One region of the Nocardiopsis sp. NPDC055879 genome, then DNA from elsewhere that is predicted to be linked to it. Evidence: riboswitches for the same ligand, from Rfam matches in the RefSeq annotation. Region 1 holds a riboswitch; each other region holds the start of a gene.

Region 1 (5,826 bases):
GACGCCCGCCGCGCCGGTGGGCGCGACCGGGGTCATGCGCTCCTGGGCGCCCGAGGGCGACTCGGGCAGAGTGCTCAGGACCTCCAGCACCTTGGACAGGTACTGACCGGCGTTACCGGGCCGGTACCTGGGGTCGCGCTCGGTGGCCTTGGTGACCAGGGCGTCCACATCGGGGGAGAGCCCCGGCAGGAAGTGCGAGGGTCTCGGCACGTCCTCGTTCACGTGCTGGTAGGCGATGGCGATGGGGGTCTCACCGGTGTGCGGCTGGCCACCGGTGAGCAATTCGTAGAACATGATGCCCGCGGCGTAGACGTCGCTGCGGGCGTCGGCCACGCCCTTCTCGATCTGTTCGGGCGCCAGGTAGGCGGCGGTGCCCATCAGGGTGCCGGTGCGGGTCAGCCCCTGGTTGGACTGCTCGACCGCGCGCGCCAGACCGAAGTCGGCGACCTTGACCCGACCGTCCTCGGTGATGAGGACGTTCTCGGGTTTGACGTCACGGTGCACCATGCCGGCCTGGTGCGCGGCGCCCAGGGCGGCCAGCACCGGGGCCATGAAGTTCAGCGCCTGACGGGCGGTCAGCCGGCCGCGCTCCTTGAGCAGGTCGCGCAGCGTGCGCCCCGGTACGTATTCCATGGCCAGGAACACGTGTCCCTGGTCCTCGCCCTGGTCGAAGACCTGGACCACGTTGGGGTGCGAGAGCTTGGCGACGGAGTGCGCCTCGTTGATGAATCGCTGGACGAAGGAGGGGTCCTGAGCCAGGGACGGGTGCATGACCTTCAGAGCGAGTCTGCGGTCCAGCCTGAGGTCGTGGGCGACGTAGACCGTCGCCATACCACCACCGGCGATCCTGGACTCGACGAAGTAGCGACGGTCCAGCGTCGCGCCTACAAGCGGGTCGGAAGTCGTCATGTCCACGGCGGAGTTGTGTCCTTGCTGCGGGGAGCGCGGGAGATCGCGGCCGATGGCGCGTACCCGACACCAGATGTCGAACCGACACGATAGCGGAATCCGGAGTCGGTTCTGCCCCGCGGTTCATGGTCGCGGCGGCCCCGCACTGTGCGACACACGGGCCGTCCGTGTGCGCTCGGGGGGTGCGCGCGCCTGGGCTGTCTCGGTGGGTGCGGTGCCCTCTCACGGCACACACATTCCATCCAAGGTAGGGGACGACACCAAACCTTCGCTTGGCGCCGCACCGGCCGGCTCTTGACCGAGGGCCGCGGCGACCGCTCCGACCTGCCCGGACACGGACCTCGGACGGGCAGGTCGAGTGGTACTTCGCTCAGACCACGTCGGGACTGGAGGCAAGGGCGTGCCGCCGGATCGGGATGCGCCCGGCACGGCGGGCGTCCCTACCGGCCCGGACCGCGTCGCGCATGGCCCGCGCCATCAGGGCCGGGTCTTGGGCACGGGTCACGGCAGTGGCCAACAACACCGCGTCGCACCCCAGTTCCATGGCCAGGGCCGCGTCGCTGGCGGTACCGATGCCGGCGTCGACGATGACCGGCACGCCGGCCTGTTCGACGATCAGCTCCAGATTGTGCGGGTTGCGAATGCCCAGACCGGAGCCGATCGGAGCGGCCAGCGGCATGACGGCGGCGCAGCCGAGCTGCTCCAGACGCCGGGCCAGCACCGGGTCGTCGTTGGTGTAGGGCAACACCGTGAAACCGTCGTCCACGAGTGTCTCCGCGGCCTCCAACAGCTCCACCGGGTCGGGAAGCAGCGTGTGCTCGTCGGCGACGACCTCCAGCTTCACCCAGTCGGTCTCCAAGGCCTCGCGCCCCAGCCTGGCGGTGCGCACGGCCTCCACGGCGGTGAAGCAGCCCGCGGTGTTGGGCAGTGGACGGATGCCGTTGCGGGACAGGACGTCCCACACCGATCCCTGCGTGCCCGGGGCGACCCGGCGCATGGCCACGGTGGTCAGCTCCGTCCCCGAGGCCAGCAGGGCCTCCTCCAGCACCTCCAGGGAGGGCGCGCCGCCGGTTCCGGTGATGAGGCGGGAGCCGAAGGGGACGCCGGCGATGATCACGGGGTCTTCGACGGTGTCGACATCGGGGCGGGTGTCGAGGATGTCGGTCATGGTTCAGCCTCCCTGTACGGCGGTCAGGACGTCCACGCGGTCGCCCGGCGTCAGGTCCGTGCCGGCCCACGCGGTGCGCCGCACCACCTCGTCGTTGATCGCCACCGCGATCCCGCCGGGGATCGCCCCGTCGCCGGCCGAGGTGAGGTCGCGTACGACCGCCTCGACCGTGGTGGCCGTGCTCTGGCGACTCTCGCCGTTGATGATCAGTTCCACAGTCACTCCCACGTCGTCGGTTCGTCTCACGCGCCGCCATCGGACAGCGGCCGGTCGGCGGCGAATCCATGCGCGTATTCGGGCAGGGCCCCGGTCGTGAGCGCCCGCACCATGACCTCTCCGGTCACGGGGGCCAACAGCACCCCGTGCCGGAAGTGGCCCACGGCCAGGTGCAGTCCCGGCACCCGGGTGGGGCCCAGCAGGGGTCGGTTGTCGGGGGACCCGGGGCGCAGGCCCACGCAGGTCTCGGTGACCTCCAGCTCGGTGACCCCGGGAACGAGTTCGCGCGCGTCCCGCAGCACCTGCCAGAGCCCGCCCGCGGTCAGGGCGGTGTCGTACCCCAGCTCCTCCTGGGTCGCGCCCACGATGACCTCGCCGTCGGCGCGGGGCACCAGGTAGACCGGGAAGCCGCGGACCAGGCCGCGCACCGTCCGCTCCACGAGCGGGGGCTCCCCCTCACGGACCCGGGCGCGCAACAACTGTCCCTTGACCGGCCGGATCGGAGGCAGCACCGGCGCGGGCAGGGTGATCCGGTCGCTCAGGCAACCCGCGGCGAGGACGACCTGGTGGGTCGGCAGAACGGTGCCGTCGGCCAGGTGCACTCCCAACCGGGCCCCGTCGGGACCGGGGGAGGAGACCTCGGTCACGGCCCCGGCCACCTCGCGCGCGCCCGCGCGTTCGGCGGCCCGGGCCAGGGCCGGAAGTAGACGGCGGGGGTCGACGGAGTGATCCTCTGGGGCCAGGACCCCGCCCCGCACCGAAGGGGCCAGGTGGGGTTCCAACCGGCGGCACTCTCGACTGTTCAACCGCTCGGTGGCGATGCCCAGACGTCGTTGCAGGTCGTGGAGTTCATCGAGGACGGCCAGGTCGTCCCGGTCGAAGGCGACCAGGAGCGTTCCGGTGCGGTGGTGGCCCACCGACATGGCGGAGTCCGCCTCCACCTCGGCGACGAAGGAGTCGTACATCCGCGCGGAGCGGACGCCGAGTCCCATGAGTTCCTCCTCACCGAAGATCGCCTCGGTGGCGGGCGTGAGCATGCCCGCCGCGACGGCGGAGGAGGAACGCGCGTCGGCGGGTTCGGTGACGGGATCGGGCTCGACCAGGGTGACGTCCAGACCGTGTCGGGCCGCCCGCCAGGCGACCACCCTCCCGATGACGCCGCCACCGACGACGACCACACCATCGGTGTCGGAACCGGTCCTGTAGCGGGAATCCTCGAAGTCGCGCATGGTGCGCGCTCCCCTCCCTTCGCCGGCATGATCCGGATCAGGTTCGTGCGGTCGGAGACTGCTCGGTCTCCCTCTCAGCCGGGTCCACCCGGCTCCCGCGGGACATGTCTGTTCGCTCCCCGCCATCCTAGGCCAGGTGACCCCGCACGGGTTCGGGCGGTCCTCGGTGGCCGGTGGGGTGTGGCAGATTGGGAGGGTGACACACAAAGACCTCGACATCGACGAACTGGTCGGCGACTGGCTGACCCTGCGCGAGGCGGCCGAGCCGCTGGGCGTCAGCCCGAACCGGATCAAGACGTTCATCCGCGAGAACCGCCTCATGGGCGTGGTTCGCAAGGGAGAACTCTCCATCCCCGCCGCCTTCCTGGACGGTGACGACCTCGTCAAGGGGCTGCCCGGCACCATCGTGCTGCTCTCCGACGCGGGTTTCTCCACCGAGGAGGCTCTGCGCTGGCTCTTCACACCGGACGACACCCTTCCGGGGACCCCGATCCAGGCCATGCGCGAGAACCGGGGCACCGAGGTGCGTCGCCGCGCCCAGGCCATGGCCTTCTGAGTGATCGCCGTTCGCTCCATGGGGCGCACCGGGGGGTGCGCCCTTGGGTCTCTCGACGACCAGGGCCTAATGTGTCGGGTGTGAGGACCAACCACGGAACCAGCCTGCGCGAGCGCCTGGACGCATCCCTTCTGTACCTGTGCACCGACGCCCGTACCGAGCGCGGTGACCTCGCCGAGTTCACGGACGCGGCCCTGGCCGGAGGGGTGGACATCGTCCAGCTCCGGGACAAGGGGCTGGAGGCCCGCGAGGAACTCGCCGCGCTGGAGGTCATGCGCGAGGCGTGCGAACGCCACGGCGCGCTGCTCGCCGTCAACGACCGCGCCGACATCGCCCGCGCGGTGCGCGCCGACGTTCTGCATCTGGGACAGCGCGATCTGCCCGTGTCCATGGCCAGGGACATCATCGGCGCGGACCCCGTCATCGGGCGATCCAACAACGACGTCGAGGCCGCCATGGCCTCCGCCGAGGAAGCCGGCAGCGACTACTTCTGCGTCGGACCGACCTGGGCCACCCCCACCAAGCCGGGACGCCCTGCCGCCGGCCCGGCCCTGGTGGAGAAGGCCGCCGCACTGGGGACCGAACGACCCTGGTTCGCCATCGGCGGCATCGACCTGACCACCATCGACGAGGTGCTCGACGCCGGCGCCTCGCGTGTCGTCGTGGTGCGCGCCATCACCGAGGCGGAGGACCCCCGTGCCGCGGCGGTCGCCCTCAAGGAACGGCTCACCGCGCGGGCCTGAACCGAGGCGACGCCTCACCGGACCCGGTGACGGGGAACCTCCCGGGGATCAGCACCTCGGGTCCGCCGAACTCGACCGCGCACTCCGCACGGCGGTGGTCGGGAAGAGACCGCCGATGTCAGACCGCGACGTGCGCCAACGCGCTCGGATGACGGCGCAGGAAACCCTCGATGGATTGCGCCGGGTGCCCGGTCAGGCTCGGCACGGTATCGGCCACCACGTCCATCTCCCCGTTCGCGATCGCCGCGTACGACGACGCCCACCCCTCGACCTCCCACTCCGCGGCTCCGGTGCGCCGGCGTGACTCCAGCGCCTCCTCCCAGTTCTGGGGCACGTAGTGGATGGTGCGGCCGGTGAGCCTGCCCAGCTTCTCCACCGTGGCGCCCACCGACAACGCCTCCGGGCCGGTCACGTCGTAGGTGGTCCGCTCCGACGCGGCGATCACCACGGGGTCGGTCAGGACGGCGGTGGCCACGTCGGCCACGTCGTCCCGGGACACCCACGCGGCCCGACCGTCACCGGCCGGGCCGCGCACCACTCCCTCGTCGTCCACCCAATGGGGCAGCAGGTCCAGGTACAGGCTCGGTCTCAGGAACGTGTAGGACACACCGGTGGATCTGATGTGCGCCTCGGTGAAGAAGTGCGTCCGGGCGAAGGTGAAGGTCGAGGCCGGGCCCGCACCGAGGAACGACAGGTACACGATCCGGGAGACCCCCGCCTCGACCGCCGCGTCCACCGCGCTGACGTGGGTCTCCATTCGTTCCTCGGACTCGGTGGCCGAGACCAGGAACAGGGTGTCCACCCCCCGACAGGCCCGCGTGAACCCGGCCCCGTCCTCGTAGTCGGCCATCGACGCGCTGCTGCCCGGGTACTCCGGGGCGCGATTGATGTCGCGCACGATGAATCGCTGTGTCGACCCGAGCCGAGCGATCCGGGCGGCCACGCGCCCGCCCACCGCTCCCGTGGCTCCGGTCACCCCTATGGTGTGGTTTGTCATGTGATCGT
Region 2 (5,826 bases), on a different contig from region 1:
GTCGGTCCTCTAGTGGGGTTTGGAAGAGTGTCGGGGCCGGATAATTAATGTGATCCTCATCACACTGGCCTCGGTGGGATGGACCTGGTATTTGTCGGGTTTCACCCTGGGAAACCTCGCAAACCGGGCAGTTCGCCACTGTGGATTCTGGGGTTTCTGTAGTCGCTTTCCCGTGCCTCTTCGTGAAAAGTCGGTAAATTCTTCTCCCATGTTGTGCACGAGGTCCATGCGGGTAGGGATGAACGAATGTGCGCCGGGCAGGGCGAGGCGTATTCCGGACATCCCCATGTGTCCGTTGTGACCCACAGGGATCAATTGTCACGTATTCGGGGGAAGCGCTTCTCGCGCCGGCTGATTCGTCGGGACTCTCGTCTTGATGTCGAGATTAATTGCGACTGGTTCCTCGTGAACAGTCCACTGTGGCCGTGCTGTGGCGTTTCTGGGTGCTTTGCCGGGGATTGAGGAAGCTTTTCGGTGACACGCCCGATTTGACGGAGTTCCCTTTGCGGGCCGACTGCGAGTGTGGTCGACGCAGTGCCCGGTGCCACGTGGCACCGGGCCGCACACGGCCGTAGGGGGCGACGTGACGGAGTCCAGCCGTATTGGTCGGTTCGGGGACAGAGCCCGAGCCCTGGTGGAGGGCGGAACCGCGAAGTTGGAAGGGGGCGGCGGCAAGGAACGACGCGAGGCGATCCTGCGTCTGTCCGGACTCGGCCTCATCGCCGGGCTATTGTCGGCGGCCCTGGTCATACCCTTGGTCGGCGGTGCCGGGATCGTGGCCAGGGACGCCGCCGCGGGGTTCATGTCCCTGCCGAACCACCTCGACGTTCCGTACCCGTCGTCGCGCGTCCTGCTCACCGACGACTCGGGGGAGCCCTTCGGCGAGGTCGCCCAACGCGAACGCGATGTCGTCGACCTCGACGAGATGAGCCCCTGGATGGGCACGGCCCTGATGGCGATCGAGGACGACCGTTTCTACGAGCACAACGGCCTCGATCTGCGCGGTGTCCTCCGCGCCGCCATCCGCACCGCCCAGGGGAACACACAGGGTGGTTCGACCATCACCCAGCAGTACGTCAAGAATCTCCTCATCGAGACCGCCGAAACCGAGGAAGAGGTCGACCAGGCCAGCGCCCGGACGATCACCCGCAAACTCACCGAGTTGCGCTACGCGATCGACATCGAGGACCGCTACACCAAGGACGAGATCCTGCAGGGCTACCTCAACCTGGCCTACTTCGGGGCCGGCGCGCACGGAGTCGAGGTCGCCGCCGAACGGTACTTCTCGACCTCCGCCGCCGAACTGGACCCCGGGCAGGCCGCGACACTGGCCGGTCTGGTTCGAGCGCCCTCGTACTACGACCCGATCAACAACCCCGATGAGACCAGGGAACGCCGCGATCTCGTGCTGGACCGGATGGTCGCCACCGGACACCTCGACGCCGAAGAGGCCGCCGCGCACAAGGAGAAGGGCCTGGGAGTGGACGCCACGCCGCGCGGGGGCAGCTGCGCCGAGAGCGAGTACCCGTTCTTCTGCGACTACACGATGCGCTGGCTCCTCGAATCCGACCTGCTGGGCGACACCAAGGCCGAGCGCGAACAGCGCATCTCCCGGGGCGGCTTCACCGTCCAGACCAGTCTGCTTCGAGCGGCGCAGGACTCCGCCCAAGAGGCCATCGACCGCCGGGTCCCGCACGAGGACTCCACCAAGTTCTCCGCCCAGGCCATGGTCGAGCCCGGTTCGGGCCGCGTGCGAGCCCTGGCCCAGAACCTGCGCTACGGGTTCGACGACGAAAAGGTCGGCACCACCTCGATCAACCTGGCCGTGGACCAGGCCGACGGCGGTTCCAGCGGATTCCAGGCCGGGTCGACTTTCAAGGCCTTCACCCTGGCCGCGGCCCTGGAGAAGGGCCTGGGGTACGGCACCAGCTTCAACTCGCCCAAGAGCATGTCGGTCGGCGGCATGGTCAACTGCGAGGGCGGCACCATGTCGTCCTGGAACGTCCGCAACGCCGGTGAGAGCGACGAGGGCGGCCACAACATGCTCAGCGGGACCAAGGGGTCGGTGAACACCTACTTCGCCCAGCTGCAGCGTCGGGTCGGCCTGTGCGAGACCTCCGAGACCGCCGAGGCGGTCGGGATACACCGCGCCGACGGTGGCGACCTCGGGGTGTGGAGCTCCTTCACCCTGGGCGACCAGGAGGTGTCCCCGCTGAACGTGGCCAACGCCTACGCGACCTTCGCCGCTCGTGGCACCCGCTGCGAGCCGCGCCCGGTCCGGGCGATCCGGGACGACGGCACCGGTGAACGGGTCACCGCCGACTCCCACTGCGAACGAGCGGTGAAGAAGCAGACCGCGGACGGGGTCAACCACCTGCTACAGCAGCCCTTCAAGGGCGGCACCGCCAATGGTCTGGACCTCGGGCGACCGGTCGCGGGCAAGACCGGCACCACCGACGGCGCGGCCTACGCCTGGTTCGCCGGGTACACCCCGAACCTCTCCTCGGCCGTGGTCGTCGGCGACGTGCGCGGCGGCGAGGCGAACCCGCTGCAGGGCGTGACCATCGGTGGCCGCTACTACGGCATCGTCTACGGGGGCAGCCTGCCCGGCCCGATCTGGCAGGAGAGCATGCGGGGCGGTACCGCCGAACTGGAGGCCGAGGACTTCGCGGGCTCGCCCGGGGCCTTCGGCAACCCGGACGCCGAGCCACCGAAGTCCAAGGACGACGAATCCGACACCGAGGCCTGACCTGCGATGGAGTCGGAAGAATCGGGCCGTGGGATGGAAACATCCCACGGCCCTCCTTGTTGACGCATAATGGAGGAGAACCGACAGGGGAGCGCGTGAGCGCTGAGAGTGCGGCATCGGACCGCAGACCCTTACACACCTGATCCGGGTCATGCCGGCGAAGGAAGTCGTGGAATCCGTCATCTCCGTGCCGCCGGCGCGGGAGACGCTCTCGGCCGCATTCCCCTCGTCGACCTCGACGAAGGGACCTCATTTCGATGGGTATCGACACCGGAGCCGGGCACGCCGGTACGAGTCGTGGACTTCTCGGCCGGATCAAGGACTGGATCCGCGCCGAGTTCGGGGCCTGGCGCACCGTGGACATCGTGGTGGCCGCCGTACTCGGCGCCGCGGTGGGGGTGGTGTTCTGGCTGTGGGGCGTGGTCTGGACGATCACCGGACCGCTGTTCGTGCTCTTCCCCCCGGCACAGGCGATCCTCTACGGGGTCTGGCTGCTTCCGGGAGTCCTCGGCGGGCTGATCATCCGACGGTCCGGCGCGGCCGTGCTCACCTCCATCACCGCGGCCTCGGTCTCCGCGCTGCTGGGCTCCCAATGGGGCGTCACGGTGGTCCTGGAGGGCGCCATGCAGGGGCTGCTGCCCGAGCTGGTCTTCCTGCTCTTCCTCTACCGCCGTTGGGGCATGGGCGTGGCCGCGCTGGCCGGTGCCCTCGCCGGGATCTCCCCGGCCATCCGTGACGCCGTCGTCTACTACGCCACCTGGCCGCTGTCGCACCAGCTCGTCTACGGCGGCCTGGTCCTGGTGAGCGGCGCGTTGATCGCGGGGGTCGGCGGACGCCTGCTCACCACCGCCCTGGCCCGGTCCGGGGCCTTGGCACCCTTCCCCTCGGCCAAGGGCTGACCATGGCCGGCACGAACGCGCGCGGCGCGCGTGTGGAACTCTCCGGCTGGGGATGGAAGCACGCGGGCCGCGCCGCCCACGCCCTGCGCGGCGTCGACCTGCTCATCGAACCCGGGGAGCGGGTCCTGTTGCTGGGCGCCTCCGGCGCGGGCAAGTCCACCCTGTTGCACGCCCTGGCCGGTCTCACCGGGCCCGACAGCGCCATCGGTGGCGACCAGGAGGGCCTGCTCCGGGTGGACGGCGAGCCCGCCTCCCGGGGGCGCGGCGGTGTGGGTCTGGTCGCGCAGGATCCCGAGGCCCAGCTGGTGATGGCGCGCGCCGGCGACGACGTGGCGTTCGGCCCGGAGAACCTGGGGGTGGCACCGGACGAGATCTGGTCGCGGGTCGAACGTGCCCTGGTCGAGGTCGGGTTCCCCTATGGGATCGGCCACTCCACCGGTGCCCTGTCCGGTGGGGAGAAGCAGCGCCTGGTCATCGCCGGGGCACTGGCCATGCGACCGCGTCTGCTGCTGTTGGACGAGCCCACCGCCAACCTCGATCCGGTCGGGGGCGCGCTGGTCCGGGACCTGTTGGCCCGCCTGCTCACCGAGAGCGAGGCGACCCTCGTTCTGGTCGAACACCGCGTCGCCGAGGTCATGGACCTGGTGGACCGTGTGGTGGTGGTCGAACCCGGCGGTGGCGTGATCGCCGACGGGGCGCCGGCGAAGGTCTTCGCCGAGCACGGGAGGTCCCTGGCCGAACAGGGGGTGTGGGTACCCGGAGAGGAACCCTCACCGGACCTACCCTCGGCCCCCGGGGGAGCGCCCATGTTGGCGGCGCGGGGTGTGACGGCGCGGACCCCCTTCCAACTGGGCGTGCGGGCGGCCGCCCCGCGCACCGTCCTCGAAGACGTGGACCTGACCGTGCCCGCGGGGGCCGTCACCGCGCTGACCGGGCCCAACGGAGCGGGCAAGTCCACCCTCCTGACCCTGCTGGCGGGCCTGACCAAACCGCACCGTGGTCGGGTGGTGCCGCGCGGGACCCTGGCGGAGATCGACCGGCGTCCACTGGTCCGCTGGCCGGCCCGACGGCTGGCCCGCCACGTGGGCACCGTCTTCCAGCACGCCGAGGACCAGTTCGTGACCACCGAGGTCCGCGACGAACTCCGGTTCGCCCCGCTGCGGGCCGGTCTGAGCGATACGGAGACCGAGGGCCGGGTCGGTGAACTCATGGAACGGCTGCGGCTGACCCATCTGGCGAACGTGCACCCGTACACGCTTTCGGGCGGGGAGAAACGCCGTCTGTCGGTGGCCACCGCGCTCAGTTCCGGCCCCCTGCACGCCCCCGACGTCCTGGCCCTGGACGAGCCCACCTTCGGCCAGGACACCCGCACCTGGACCGAGCTCGTGGAGCTCCTCGCGGATCTGCGAGCCGAGGGCCGGGCCATCACCGTGGCCACCCACGACGGGCTGCTCCTGCGTCATCTGACGGACGTGCGGGTGCGTGTGGCGGACGTGCGGGTGCGTGTGGCGGACGGGCGCGCCGTGGCCGAGGAGGCCGAGTGAGCGAGGTCCCCCGGCTCACCGGACTCAATCCCGCAGCCAAACTGATCGCCGCCCTCGGCATCGGCATCGGACTCGTCCCCGCCGTGGACGTGGTCACCGGCGGCATCGTGCTGGCCGCCGTCCTGCTGTGCGTGCCCTTCAGCGGGGTGGACCGCCGCACCCTGCTGATCCTGGCCGGCCCCTTCGTGCTCATGGGTCTGAGCAGCGCCGCGGTCAACTACCTGTACGGCGAACAGGGCCTCGAAGGAGCCATCGGGGTGGCGGTGCGTCTGTTGGCCATCGCCCTGCCCGGACTCCTCGCCGCCATCACCAGCGACCCCACCGACATGGCCGACGGGCTCGTGCAAAGACTCAAGGTGCCCGAGCGCCCCGCCATGGGCGTGCTCGCGGCGCTGCGCCTCATCCCGCTGTTGGCCGACCAGTGGCGCACCATCACCCTGGCCCGTAGGGCCCGAGGACTGGAGGCCGGATACAACCCGCTGAACGTGGTCCGACTGTTCTTCGGCCGACTGTTCGCGCTGCTGGTCCGCGCCATCCGAATCGGTACCCTGCTGGCCACCGCCATGGACGCGCGGGCCTTCGGGACCGGGCCGCGCACCCACGCACGAGTCAGCCGCTGGCGTGTCGCCGACAC
Region 3 (5,826 bases), on a different contig from region 1:
CCCACGCACTCACCGAAAGGGAGATCCCCTGTGGACCAACTCCTTGAGATGGCCGGCATCATCAGCGACGTCATCTGGGGACCCTTCGTCCTCATTCCGTTGTTGTTGGGTGTCGGTGTCTTCCTCACCATCCGGCTGCGCCTCCTTCAGCTGCTCAGGCTCCCGCACGCCCTTTGGCTCGCCCTCGTCCGTCGCAAGGAGGACTCCTCCGTCGAGGGCGACATCTCCCACTACCAGGCACTGAGCACCGCGCTCGCCGCCACCGTCGGCGTCGGTAACATCGCGGGCGCCGCGCTGGCCATCGGTGTCGGTGGCCCGGGCGCGCTGTTCTGGATGTGGTTCATCGGCATCTTCGGTATGGCCACCAAGTACAGCGAGGCCCTCCTGGGGGTGAAGTACCGCCGCACCGACGCCAAGGGTGAGCAGAGCGGCGGCCCGATGTACTACCTCAAGTACGGGATCAAGGGTGGGCTCGGCACCTTCCTCGGTGTCGCCTTCGCGGTCTTCGGCGCCATCGCGGCCTTCGGTATCGGTAACGGCACCCAGGCCAACACCGTGGCCCAACAGGTCAGCAGCGTCACCCCGCTGGAGCCGTGGGTCATCGGCCTCGCTCTGATGATCCTGTCCGGCGGAGTGATCCTCGGTGGCATCAAGAGCATCGGTCGTGTCGCCTCCGGCCTCGTGCCGATCATGATCATCGGTTACGTCGGCATCTGCCTCGTCGTGCTCATCGCCAACTGGCAGTCGCTCCTGCCCGCCTTCCAGCTGGTGTTCACCGACGCCTTCACCGGGACCTCCGCCGTCGGCGGTTTCGCGGGCGCCGGTGTCATGCTCGCCATCCAGATGGGCTTCGCCCGCGGCATCTTCTCCAACGAGTCCGGGCTGGGCACCGGTGGTATCGCCGCCGCCGCGGCCAAGACCAAGGAGCCGGTCCGTCAGGCCATGGTCTCCATGACCCAGACCTTCATCGACACCATCATCGTGGTGAGCATGACCTGCCTGGTCATCATCGTGACCGGTGTGTGGCAGGGAGACGAGGCCGAGGACGGTTCGCTGCTGACGTCGCAGGCCATGACCGAGGGGCTGGGTGCCATCAGCCCCACCTTCGGTACCGCGGGCGCCTACGTCGTCGCGGCCTCCGTGGCCGTCTTCGCCTTCAGCACCCTGCTCGGCTGGGCCTACTACGGTGAGCGGTGCGTGGAGTTCCTGGGCGGACGCAAGCTGGTCCTGCCCTACCGACTCATCTTCATCGTCATCATCTTCATCGGTTCGGTCGCCAGCCTCGACTCCGTCTGGCTGTTCAGCGACATCGCCAACGGCCTGATGGCGCTGCCGAACCTGGTGGGGTTGCTCCTGCTGTCCCCGGTCATCGTGGCGGAGAGCAAGAGGTTCTTCGGTCACCCCGATTGGCGTAACCCGGACGCGGTGATGGACGACGTCCAGCGCTAGCCGACTCGCACGCCCCACGGGGAGAATATGAAGGGGGGACCGGTCCGCACGGGCCGGTCCCCCCTTCGTGTGATCACCACCAGGCGTGGAAATGGTGCACGGGGCCCTGGCCGCCGCCGGCGTCGATCTCGTCGGCGTGGCGCAGCGCCTCGGTCAGCCAGGTCTTGGCGTCGGCCACGGCGGTGGCCACGTCCGGGCGTTGGGGGATCAGCGCGGCGATCGCGGAGGACAGGGTGCAGCCGGTGCCGTGGGTGTTGCGGGTCGCCACGCGCGTGGCGCTCAGCTCGACCGGGGCGGACTCCCCGTCGACCAGCAGGTCGACGCTGTCGGTCCCCGCCAGGTGCCCGCCCTTGAGCAGGATCCGACGCGGCCCCAGCTTCAAAAGCCTCTCGGCCTGGGAGCGCATCGTGGCCAGGTCCGTGGCCTCCTCCTCGTCGAGCAGGTCGGCGGCCTCCGGCAGGTTCGGTGTGAGGAGGTCGGCGCGCGGCAGCAGTTCACCGCGCAGCGCCTCCATGGCCGAACGCTCCAACAACCGGTCGCCGCTCTTGGCGACCATCACCGGGTCCACCACCACGTTCGACAGCCCGTGCCGGTCGATCGCGGCGGCCACGGCCTCGGTGACCTCGGCGGTGCCCAGCATGCCCACCTTGACCGCGTGGACCGTCGCGTCCTCGAACAGCGTCTCCATCTGGTCGACGACGAATGAAGCGGGGACACCGTGAACCCCGGTGACCCCGCGCGTGGACTGGGCGGTCAACGCCGTCACCACGCTCATCCCGAAGACCCCGTGGGCGGAGAACGATTTCAGGTCCGCCTGGATGCCGGCGCCCCCACTGGGGTCGCTTCCGGCGATGGACACGACGTTGTACACGCTCATCGGCGTTCCTTCGCTAGTACGAACTAGGGCAGGTTCGACGGGTGTGCTCTCAGCCGGGTCGTTTCCCCGGCACCCCGCGCCGTCGGGGTCGAAGCGCGGTGAAGCGCTCGCTCGACCCCGACTCGGTATGTGGTTGTGGGTACGACTCTAAGGGTCAGACGGAGACGCTCTCGTGGCCGGCCTCGACCTCACGCTGGAGCCGCTTGCGGCGCTCCCACAGGATGGACACCACGATGATGGCGAAACCGGCCACCATCAGGGCGACCGTCAACGGGACCTCGGTGGGAGCGAGGATCTCTCGGTCCTCGCTCTGCCAGGGCCACAGGGCACGCAGCGAACCCGCCATCAGGCCGGTCAGGACCACCAGGGTCAAGTGGTGGAAGTTCTCCAGGAAGTACTGGAGGACCTTGACGAAGAGCGCCAGGCCGGTGAGCGCGCCGAGGGCGAAGGCACCGATGTAGACGAAGTCGAGGTTCTCCAACGCGTCCTTGCTCGGAGTGTACAGACCGACGGCCAACAGGATGAAGGAACCGGAGACGCCCGGCAGGACCAGCGCGCAGATCGCTACCGAGGCGACGAGGAAGACCACCACCGGGTGCGGGGGCAGGTTGGCGCCGGGGAGACTGGTCAGGAAGAACGACAGTACGGCGAAGACCAGGGCCAGGAGGTAGTGTCCGGCCTTCCATGACTTGCCCGCGCCGGTGTAGGGGATCCACAGACAGGCGAGCACCAGACCGAAGAAGATCGCGTATGCGTACTGGGTGTACTCCTCCACCAGCGGGGCGATGAGCAGCAACGCTCCCACCAGGGCCACCGCCATGCCGATCAGGGCGGGGACGAGGACGGACCAGTCCACCTGACGGAACTGTTCCATGGCGCGGTCCTTGCCGCGGCCACGGGGCACGTCGGTGACGTAGCGCTTGATCCCGCTGACCATGTGGCCCGCGCCACCGATCAACTGGTCGTAGAGGCCGACGATGAGCGCGACGGTGCCGCCGCTGATACCGGGAAGTGCTTCGGAGGTGCCCACGGCCCCGCCGCGCACCGCGTTGAAGATGTAGGAGCCTACTGAGTTGGCCATGAATGCTCGGGCGCGTCTTCCGGGGAGCCGGGAAGGGGGCGCCGTCCTCCGTCCTGATGGTGCCGCCGGTCCCGTATCCACGGTGGACCGGACGGTCAAAGGGGTGCTTGGGTCGGCACGGACCTCGATGAACCCGCCGATGGTACGGTCCCGGGCCCAACATCGAGGTTCGTCACTCCGGCCACACGATGGGGGAGGGGGACCGCGAGCCCCGGGCCGGCTGTGGCCATTCTAGTGCCGTCGGCGAGGGCGGAAGGCGTCCCGGAGCTGTCCTGGAGGCATCGAAAGGACGCCGAAACCACGTTTCGGCTGCTTGGTGGCGTACCGACTCGGAGACCGAAATGAGAGGTACCACAGAGGGAGGATGAGGAGACCTCCCGGAGCCCCCGTGGGTCACCGCGATTGAGGGCTGGGGGTACCTTCCCCGGCCACCGAAGCGGCCCAACGGTAGTCCTGTTTGCCCACGGCGGTGCGCCGGACCCGGTCCACGAAGTGCACCGTCCGGGGCACCTTGAACCCGGCCAACCGAACCCGGCAGTGGGCGCGCAGCGCCTTCTCGTCCGGGCTGCCGCCGGGGGCCAACGAGACCAGGGCCGTGACCCGCTGACCGAGGTTCTCGTCCGGAGCGGGCACCACGATCACGTCGTCCACCGACGGGTGGGCCTTGAGCACGGCCTCCACCTCCTCGGGATACACCTTCTCCCCGGCGGTGTTGATGACCACGCTGCCCCGACCCAACAGGACGATCGAACCGTCCGTGGCCCGGGTCCCGTAGTCGCCCGACAACGCCCAACGTCGCCCCTCGGCGTCGGTGGGAAAGGTGCGAGCGGTGGCGATGGGATCGTTGTAGTAGCCCAAGGGGATCCGTCCGGTCCGCGCGATCCGTCCGACCCGCGGCGACCCCGGCCGCAACGGACGCAACGCCTCGTCGAGCACCGAGATGCTGCCACCCATGGTGAAGCTGCGACGGTCGGTGGTGTCGGCGACGGTGGCCGCCTCGTCGGGTGCGGTCGCCGAACCGCACACACCCGTCTCCGAACCCCCGTAGGAGTCGGCCAGGGCCACGTCCTCGCGCCAGGCCTTCCACAGGTTGCGCACCGCCGGGGTCAACGGGGTACCACCGGAACGCACCGAGGTCAGGTCCGGGCACAGCTCGGGTTCGGTGAGCAGGTGCCGCGCCAGTGGCCGCGCCATCGCGTCACCCACCAGTTGGAGCGCGTGTACGCCCTCGCGGTGCGCCAGTTCCAGCACACGGTCCGGCCTGAAGCTGCGGTCGGTGGACAGCACCACGCGCTTGCCGCACAACAACATGCTCAACGCGTGCCACTGCCCGGCCGCGTGCATGACCGGACCCAGGACCAGCATGCGCTGCGGGAAACAGCGCAGGGCGCGTTCGGCCACTTCCTCGGGGGTGCGTGCGCGCGGGGTGCCGGGGGAGCGACGCTCCACGGCGGCGCGAAAGACGTCGGCCTGGCGCCACAGCACACCCTTGGGGTAACCCGTGGTGCCGCCGGTGTAGAGCAGGTAGTGGTCGTCGCCGCTCGTGCCGGGGAGCGCGCTCCGGGGGGTTCCGACGTCCTCGCCCTGCGCGGTCAGGGCGGACTCGTAGTCCGTCCCCTCGGCGGTTCGCTCGGTGCCGTCGGCCAACAGCAGCACGTGGCGCAGTCGTGGCAGATCCGGTCGGATGGCCGTGACCGTGGCGGCCAGGGAGTCCTCGGCGATCAGCGCCGCCGCGTGCGAGTCGGACAGTACGTGTCGCAGTTCACCGGCCACGTACCGGTAGTTGACGTTGACCGGCACCGCTCCGGCGCGCAGCACACCGAGGAACGACTCCATCCACTCGGCCCGGTTGAACGACAGGATCGCCACGTTCTCACCAGGGCGCACACCCGCGCCGACCAGGTGTCGGGCCAATCGGGTGGCCCGTTCGTCCAAGGCGCGGTAGGTGAGCCGACGTGGGCCCGCGACGAGGGCGATCCGCTCCGGTACGGCCTCGGCCACCGCCGCCATCAGCGCAGGGAGGGAGAAAGGGGTATCCGAAGACGTGTGTGGCACGGCAGATCCTCCCTGGCGTTCGTGTGACGGCCGTCCCCGGCGAAGACGCTCGCGGCGGCTGTGACTGTACGGCGACCGTACCCGTCAGAAACCGGGCTGATCGTGGTGAGGGCTGTGTACCGCGTCACCTGCGCGACCATGCCCGTGACCCCCTTGTGACCGGGGTTCGGAAGAGCCCCGCTCAGGCGGTGTACCGGCATGGAGCGCACATGGGTTTCGGGCGTCGGTCGCGCGCGGTGATGTCGGCCACCTCTTGTGTGCTCACCGGATGATCTGCTCAACTCTTGGGGATCCCGCCGCGGAGGCTCTACCCGGCCCCACGGTGGGTATCTACTGTCTGACATCGGTCAATGGTGATCGGAGC
Region 4 (5,826 bases), on a different contig from region 1:
TCTCCTTCGCCCGACTACGACGGGTGGCCGACAGGGGCGGAGGTGGAGGCCCCCACCGGGACCTGCATACGAGTCTGCGCATCGTCTTGGACTCCCTCGGGCTGGAGACCGGTCGTCCCGAACTCGGTCTGGTGGGCCTGGGTGGACTCTTCACCCGCACCGAAGAGGATGGTTGCCTTGATGACGCGTCCTTGAGCAACCAGGTCCTGTCGCGCGCGATTCGCCGACTGTCGCGGGTACGGGACTTCGGAACCCGACGTTGGCGACCGGTCTCCTTCCGTACCCTTTCCTCCCGGGAGTTGGGCGCGGTCTATGAGTCCCTGCTGGAATGCCTGCCTCAATATCGGCCCGGCGATCACTCCTTCCACCTGGTCCACCGGGCGGGGAACACGCGCAAAATGACGGGTTCGTACTACACCCCGTCCTCCCTCATTTCCCGCCTACTGGACTCCTCTCTCGAACCGGTGCTCGACGAGGCCGTCAAACGAGGGGAGGACAAGGCCGCCGAGTTCGACGAACTCGACCCCGCGGACACCATCGCGGAGATGCTCCTGTCCGTCACGGTGTGCGACCCCGCGTGCGGATCCGGTCACTTTCTGGTGGCCGCCGGCCAACGCATCGCCAAACGGGTCGCGGCCGTCCGAGAGGGCACGCCCGAACCGGGGGAGGAGGCCTACCGCCAGGCGTTGCACACGGTGGTCGCACGTTGTCTGTACGGAGTCGACCTCAATCCCATGGCCCTGGACGTGGCCAAGATGGCGCTGTGGCTGGAGGGCATGGCGCCGGGCAGACCACTCGACCTGCTCGACCCCCACCTCAAATGTGGAAACGCCCTCATGGAGCGACTCCCGCGCAGATACGGGCCGGTATCCCCGACGCGGCCTTCGCCCCGGTGGAAGGTGACGACCGCAAAGTCGTGGAGTCACTGGGAAGGACCAACACACTCGAACGTGTCGGTCAGGGTGCGCTGTTCGACACCGAGTCCAACGCGGTCAAGGTCGGCAACACCACCTACGCGGAGGGGCTCAACGGGCTCTACACGATCCAGGTGGGAAGCCTGCGGGACGTCCGAGAGCAGGAACAGGTCTACCGGGCCTGGCGTACGTCTGCCGACTACCGCAGGGACGTGCACATCGCCGACGCCTGGTGCGCCACCTTCCTCTGGGAGAAGAGGGCGGGCACACCCCGGCCGGTGACCGACGAGACCTTCCGCCGGCTCTTCGACCCCGAGGACGCCGCTGCGACCGAGGCCACCCACGCCGAGATCAGGCGACTTCGAGAGCGGTATCGGTTCTTCCACTGGCACCTGGAGTTCCCCGACATCTTTCGGGTCTGTGACGACGAAGGGAGTGGTGGCAATGGCGCTCTGGGCTGGCAGGGCGGGTTCGACTGTGTGCTGTCGAACCCGCCCTGGGACAAGCTCGACTTCGAGGACAAGAAGTACTTCAGCGTGGTCGAACCCTCGCTCGCCCGCATCGCCGGGTTGGCTCGTAGAGAGGCGATCGGACAGTGGCAGCGCGACCACCCCGAAGAAGCGGAGCGATACCGGTCGGCGCGCCGTCAGGTGAAATCCACCCTGCACTTCGCCGGGCGTTCGGAGGGGTTTCCCGCGTGTGCCAAGGGGCTCACGGTCAAAGGGGTGAACACCCTTCAGGTGGATCATCTCTTCGTGGAGCTGTTCACCGCACTCGTCAAGCCCGAGGGCCGGATCGGTGCGATCGTCCCTACGTCCATCGCCACCGGGGCCGGAGCCCAGGAACTCTTCGCGAGCCTGACCCGTGACCGGTCGATCGCTTCCCTGTACGACTTCGAGAATCTGAAGCAGCTGTTCCCCGGGGTCGACGCACGGCAGAGATTCAGTTTGCTGTCGTTGCACGGGGACAAAGCCCCCGTTCCTGTGGCCGACTACGCCTTCTTCCTACATGAGCCGGCCCATCTCGACGACGGAAGTAGGAGCTTCGAACTCACCGCTGACGAGATCGCCCTGCTCAGCCCCAACACGGGTTCGATCCCCCTATTTCAGTCCAGGCGTGACGCCGATCTCACCCTCTCTATCTACCGTCGAATCCCGGTGCTCTGGAAAGAGGGACAACGGGACGGAAATCCATGGGCGATCAGGTTCAAACGTCTGTTTGACATGACCGATGACTCCGGTCTCTTCCGCGACATGATGGGCCTGGAGAAGGAAGGGTGGGAGCTACGGGGTAACGTCTTCGAGCGCGAAAGCCGTCGAATGATGCCACTCTACGAAGCGAAGATGGCTCACCACTTCGACCATCGGTGGAATGGCTTCACCACGGCCGGAGCTCCGCGACAACCGGCCCAGATCGAGAAGGGGCCCCCGCTTACGCGCCGATGCCGCGCTACTGGGTTCCCGGAGAGGATGGTTCCAGACCGGGTCTGGCCACGCGACTGTCGGAGGTCGGGTGGAACAGAGAATGGCTCTACGGTTGGCGTGACATCTGTCGATCGAATGATGAGCGAACCGGGATTCCCGCCTTCCTGCCACGTGTGGCCGTCGGCCACACCTTCCCGCTCATGTTCGTGCAACGGAGACCGCACCTGGTCGCGGCCTTGTGCGCCGTTCAGAGTTGCCTGGTCTTCGACTTCGTCGGCCGCCAGAAGATCAACGGCGCGCACATGTCCCTCATGACCTGGAAACAGCTTCCCGTGCCCACACCCGAGCAGCTGGAACCCCATCTCGGCTTCCTGGTGCCTCGCGTCCTCGAACTCATCTACACCACCCATGACATGGAACCTCTGGCCAGGGACCTCGGCCACGAAGGCCCACCCTTCCCGTGGGACGAAGAACGCCGTGCGACCATCCGCGCCGAACTGGACGCCTACTGCTTCCGCCTCTACGGGCTCGACCGGCAGGAGGTGGACTATGTCTTGGAGACCTTCCAGACGGCCAAGGGCGGCCTGAAGAACAACGAGATCGCCAGGTTCGGAACCTACCGAACCAAGGAGTTGGTCCTGGACGCCTTCGATGGTCTGACGGACGTGGCGATCCAATAGAAGCCCTGGAGACCGCAGCGGAAGTCTGGGCCCGGACCACCCCACCCGGGCGTCGACGTGTGCTCGGGAGCATTCCCTTGCCCGTCGACGTGGAGGGGCACCAACCGGCCGGCTCCCCGAAGGTGCGATCGCCGAGCGGGAGGCGAGCGCGGCACCGGCCGGTGGCCCGAGAGGGTGCCTATGGGCTACCTTGATCGGCAGTGACACGGGGTGCCCTGAATCCACTGATCAGGGCTGAGATGACACCCGTCGAACCTGATCCGGGTCATACCGGCGAAGGGATGTCCGTACATGGCCGGTGGTATCGGTGGCCGAAGGGACGCCTTCGCCCATGCCAGAAAGGCCACCGATGAGTTCTTCCCGCACCGCACTCCCCATCGACCAACAGACGGTCGTCGTCACCGGCGGGGCCCGAGGGCTCGGGTCCCGGCTGGTCCAGGCCTTCCTGGGGCAAGGCGCCCGAGTGGTGATCAACTACCTCCACAGCGCAGAAGCGGCTCGCGAGCTCGCCGCCACCCACCCCGACCGCGCCCTGGCCGTGCGAGCGGACGTACGCGACCCCGAACAGGTCGCCTCGATGGTCCAGACCGCAGAGGGCCATTTCGGCTCCTCCGTCTCCACCGTCGTCAACAACGCGCTCGCCGACTTCTCCTTCAACGGCGACGCACGACCCCACGCCGACACGCTCACCCCACAACACCTCGACCAGCAGTTCAGCGGTACCGTCCACGGCGCACTGAACACCGTCCAGGCGGCCCTGGCCTCCATGCGCGGCCAAGGGTTCGGCCGGGTCATCAACGTGGGCACCAACCTGTTCCAGCACCCGGTCGTCCCCTACCACGACTACACAGCGGCCAAGGCGGCGCTGCTGTCGCTGACCCGCACGCTCGCCCACGACCTGGGACCCGACGGCATCACCGTCAACATGGTCTCCGGTGGTCTGCTGCGCACCACCGACGCCAGCTCCGCCACCCCCGAGAGCGTCTTCGACATGATCGCCTCCTCCACACCGCTGCGCCGGGTCACCACACCGGCCGAGTTCGCCGACGCGGCCCTGTACTTCGCCTCTCCCTGGGCGCGCGCGGTCACCGGTCAAAACCTCGTCGTCGACGGCGGGCTGGTGATGAACTGATGACCGCCGCTTCCGCGCCTGACCAGGCCCCCGATCGCCGGATGCACCTCAACCTGTTCATCTTCGGCTGTGGCCACCACAAGGCCGCCTGGCGTCACCCCGACTCGCCGGCCGAACGGATCGGTGACATCACCTACTTCGAAGAACTGGCCCGCACCGCCGAACGCGGCCGCTTGGACGCGGTGTTCTTCGCCGACGGCCACGCCACGGGCGACGTCGCCGGTGGCCCGTGGTGGTTCCTCGAACCGTTGACCGCTCTGGCGGCCATGAGCCGGGCCACCCGGCACATCGGTCTGGTCAGCACCGTCTCCAGCACGTTCTACACGCCTTTCCACGCGGCACGCCTGCTGGCCTCCCTGGACCACATCAGCGGAGGCCGAGTGGGCTGGAACGTGGTGACGTCCATGTTCGACACCGAGGCCCGTAACCACGGATACGAGCGGATGCCCGCGCACCAGGAGCGCTACGCGCGAGCCGAGGAGTTCGTGGAGGTGGTGCTGGGGCTGTGGGACTCCTGGAGCGACGAGGCCTTCCACTACGACCGGGAGGGGGTCTTCGCGGACCCGGACCTGGTGCGCCCCATCGGCCACCGGGGAGAGCACTTCCAGGTCGACGGTCCGTTGAACGTGCCGCGCCCGGTACAGGGCAACCCGGTGCTGTTCCAAGCGGGTTCGTCGGAACAGGGACGCACGCTGGCGGCCCGCCGCGCCGAGGCCATCTACTCCGTGGCCTATGACCTGCCCAGCGCCCAGGACTACTACGGCGACGTCAAGGCGCGGATCCGTCGGGCGGGCCGCGACCCCGGGTCCGTCGCCATCATGCCCGGACTGGTCACCTACGTCGGTTCCACCGAACGGGAGGCCCAAGACAAGCAACGTGAACTGGACGAACTGCTGCCGACCGAGGAGTCATTGCAGCAGCTGGGGCTGTTCACCGAACAGGACTGTTCCGATTGGGAGCTGGACGCGCCGGTTCCCGAGCTGCCGCCACTGGAGGAGTTCACCGGTCCCAAGGGACGCTACGAGACCATCTTGCGCATCATCGACTCCGAACGGCCCACGGTGCGGCAACTGCTGGGCCGTCTGGCCGCCGGCGGCGGACACTGCACCATGGTCGGAACGCCCGAGCAGATCGCCGATCGGATGACCCGGTGGTACGAGAACGGTGGCGCGGACGGGTTCAACCTCATGCCGCCGTCGTTGCCGGGCGGGATCGAGGACTTCGTGGACCATGTGGTTCCCGTCCTGCAACAGCGAGGGCTGTTCCGTCGCGAGTACGAGGCGGACACGCTTCGGGGCCATTTGGGTCTGGAACGGCCGCCGTCACCGCACTGAATACGGGAGGGAGGTCAGGGAGGTGGGAGGCCTGAGGAGCCGTCCTCGACCTGTCCGGACCTCCCTGCCATAGGAGAGGCGCGCGGCAGCAATCGTCTCAGGGCTGCTGAGCGCCGGCAGACCCCCGTGTCGGGAGCCTCGTTCGGATGTGACCGCCTTGCTCCGAACCTTGGGTGCCGAGCACGTCACCCTGTTGGAGAAGGTGGGCTTTCCGGAAAAGGGGACCCACCGCTGTAGCGCTTTTTCGGGAGGAGGGCGTTACAGCGGTGGAAATCGCTTTCCCTGTCGTGTGATCACGGGATGACCACTGGCGATCGAGACCCGGTTGAACGCGTTGATGAG

What was found. A riboswitch is a leader RNA that binds a small molecule or an ion and turns the genes downstream of it on or off. The one in region 1 is predicted to bind thiamine pyrophosphate.
Region 2: linked by a shared signal. The riboswitch ahead of ACWGKS_RS03355 (ECF transporter S component) and the one ahead of thiO (glycine oxidase ThiO) in region 1 are both predicted to bind thiamine pyrophosphate.
Region 3: linked by a shared signal. The riboswitch ahead of thiD (bifunctional hydroxymethylpyrimidine kinase/phosphomethylpyrimidine kinase) and the one ahead of thiO (glycine oxidase ThiO) in region 1 are both predicted to bind thiamine pyrophosphate.
Region 4: linked by a shared signal. The riboswitch ahead of ACWGKS_RS24015 (3-oxoacyl-ACP reductase) and the one ahead of thiO (glycine oxidase ThiO) in region 1 are both predicted to bind thiamine pyrophosphate.

Annotation. Positions count from the first base shown of each region.
Region 1 is NZ_JBSHCT010000009.1:30,701-36,526, reverse strand. Features, by position in the region: gene pknB (Stk1 family PASTA domain-containing Ser/Thr kinase) at 1-915, opposite strand, end outside; gene ACWGKS_RS12280 (thiazole synthase) at 1,280-2,077, opposite strand; gene thiS (sulfur carrier protein ThiS) at 2,081-2,293, opposite strand; gene thiO (glycine oxidase ThiO) at 2,320-3,522, opposite strand; TPP riboswitch at 3,520-3,631, opposite strand; gene ACWGKS_RS12265 (Rv2175c family DNA-binding protein) at 3,719-4,078, shown strand; gene thiE (thiamine phosphate synthase) at 4,159-4,821, shown strand; gene ACWGKS_RS12255 (SDR family oxidoreductase) at 4,940-5,826, opposite strand, start outside.
Region 2 is NZ_JBSHCT010000002.1:253,874-259,699, forward strand. Features, by position in the region: gene ACWGKS_RS03350 (transglycosylase domain-containing protein) at 584-2,749, shown strand; TPP riboswitch at 2,825-2,932, shown strand; gene ACWGKS_RS03355 (ECF transporter S component) at 3,007-3,648, shown strand; gene ACWGKS_RS03360 (ABC transporter ATP-binding protein) at 3,651-5,192, shown strand; gene ACWGKS_RS03365 (energy-coupling factor transporter transmembrane component T family protein) at 5,189-5,826, shown strand, end outside.
Region 3 is NZ_JBSHCT010000001.1:184,444-190,269, forward strand. Features, by position in the region: gene ACWGKS_RS00770 (alanine/glycine:cation symporter family protein) at 31-1,449, shown strand; gene thiD (bifunctional hydroxymethylpyrimidine kinase/phosphomethylpyrimidine kinase) at 1,523-2,326, opposite strand; TPP riboswitch at 2,315-2,413, opposite strand; gene ACWGKS_RS00780 (DUF368 domain-containing protein) at 2,481-3,407, opposite strand; gene ACWGKS_RS00785 (acyl-CoA synthetase) at 3,801-5,417, opposite strand.
Region 4 is NZ_JBSHCT010000023.1:9,921-15,746, reverse strand. Features, by position in the region: gene ACWGKS_RS24030 (DNA methyltransferase) at 1-1,196, shown strand, start outside; gene ACWGKS_RS24025 (class I SAM-dependent methyltransferase) at 1,193-2,653, shown strand; gene ACWGKS_RS24020 (hypothetical protein) at 2,650-3,018, shown strand; TPP riboswitch at 3,215-3,317, shown strand; gene ACWGKS_RS24015 (3-oxoacyl-ACP reductase) at 3,368-4,150, shown strand; gene ACWGKS_RS24010 (LLM class flavin-dependent oxidoreductase) at 4,150-5,484, shown strand; gene ACWGKS_RS24005 (carboxymuconolactone decarboxylase family protein) at 5,743-5,826, opposite strand, start outside.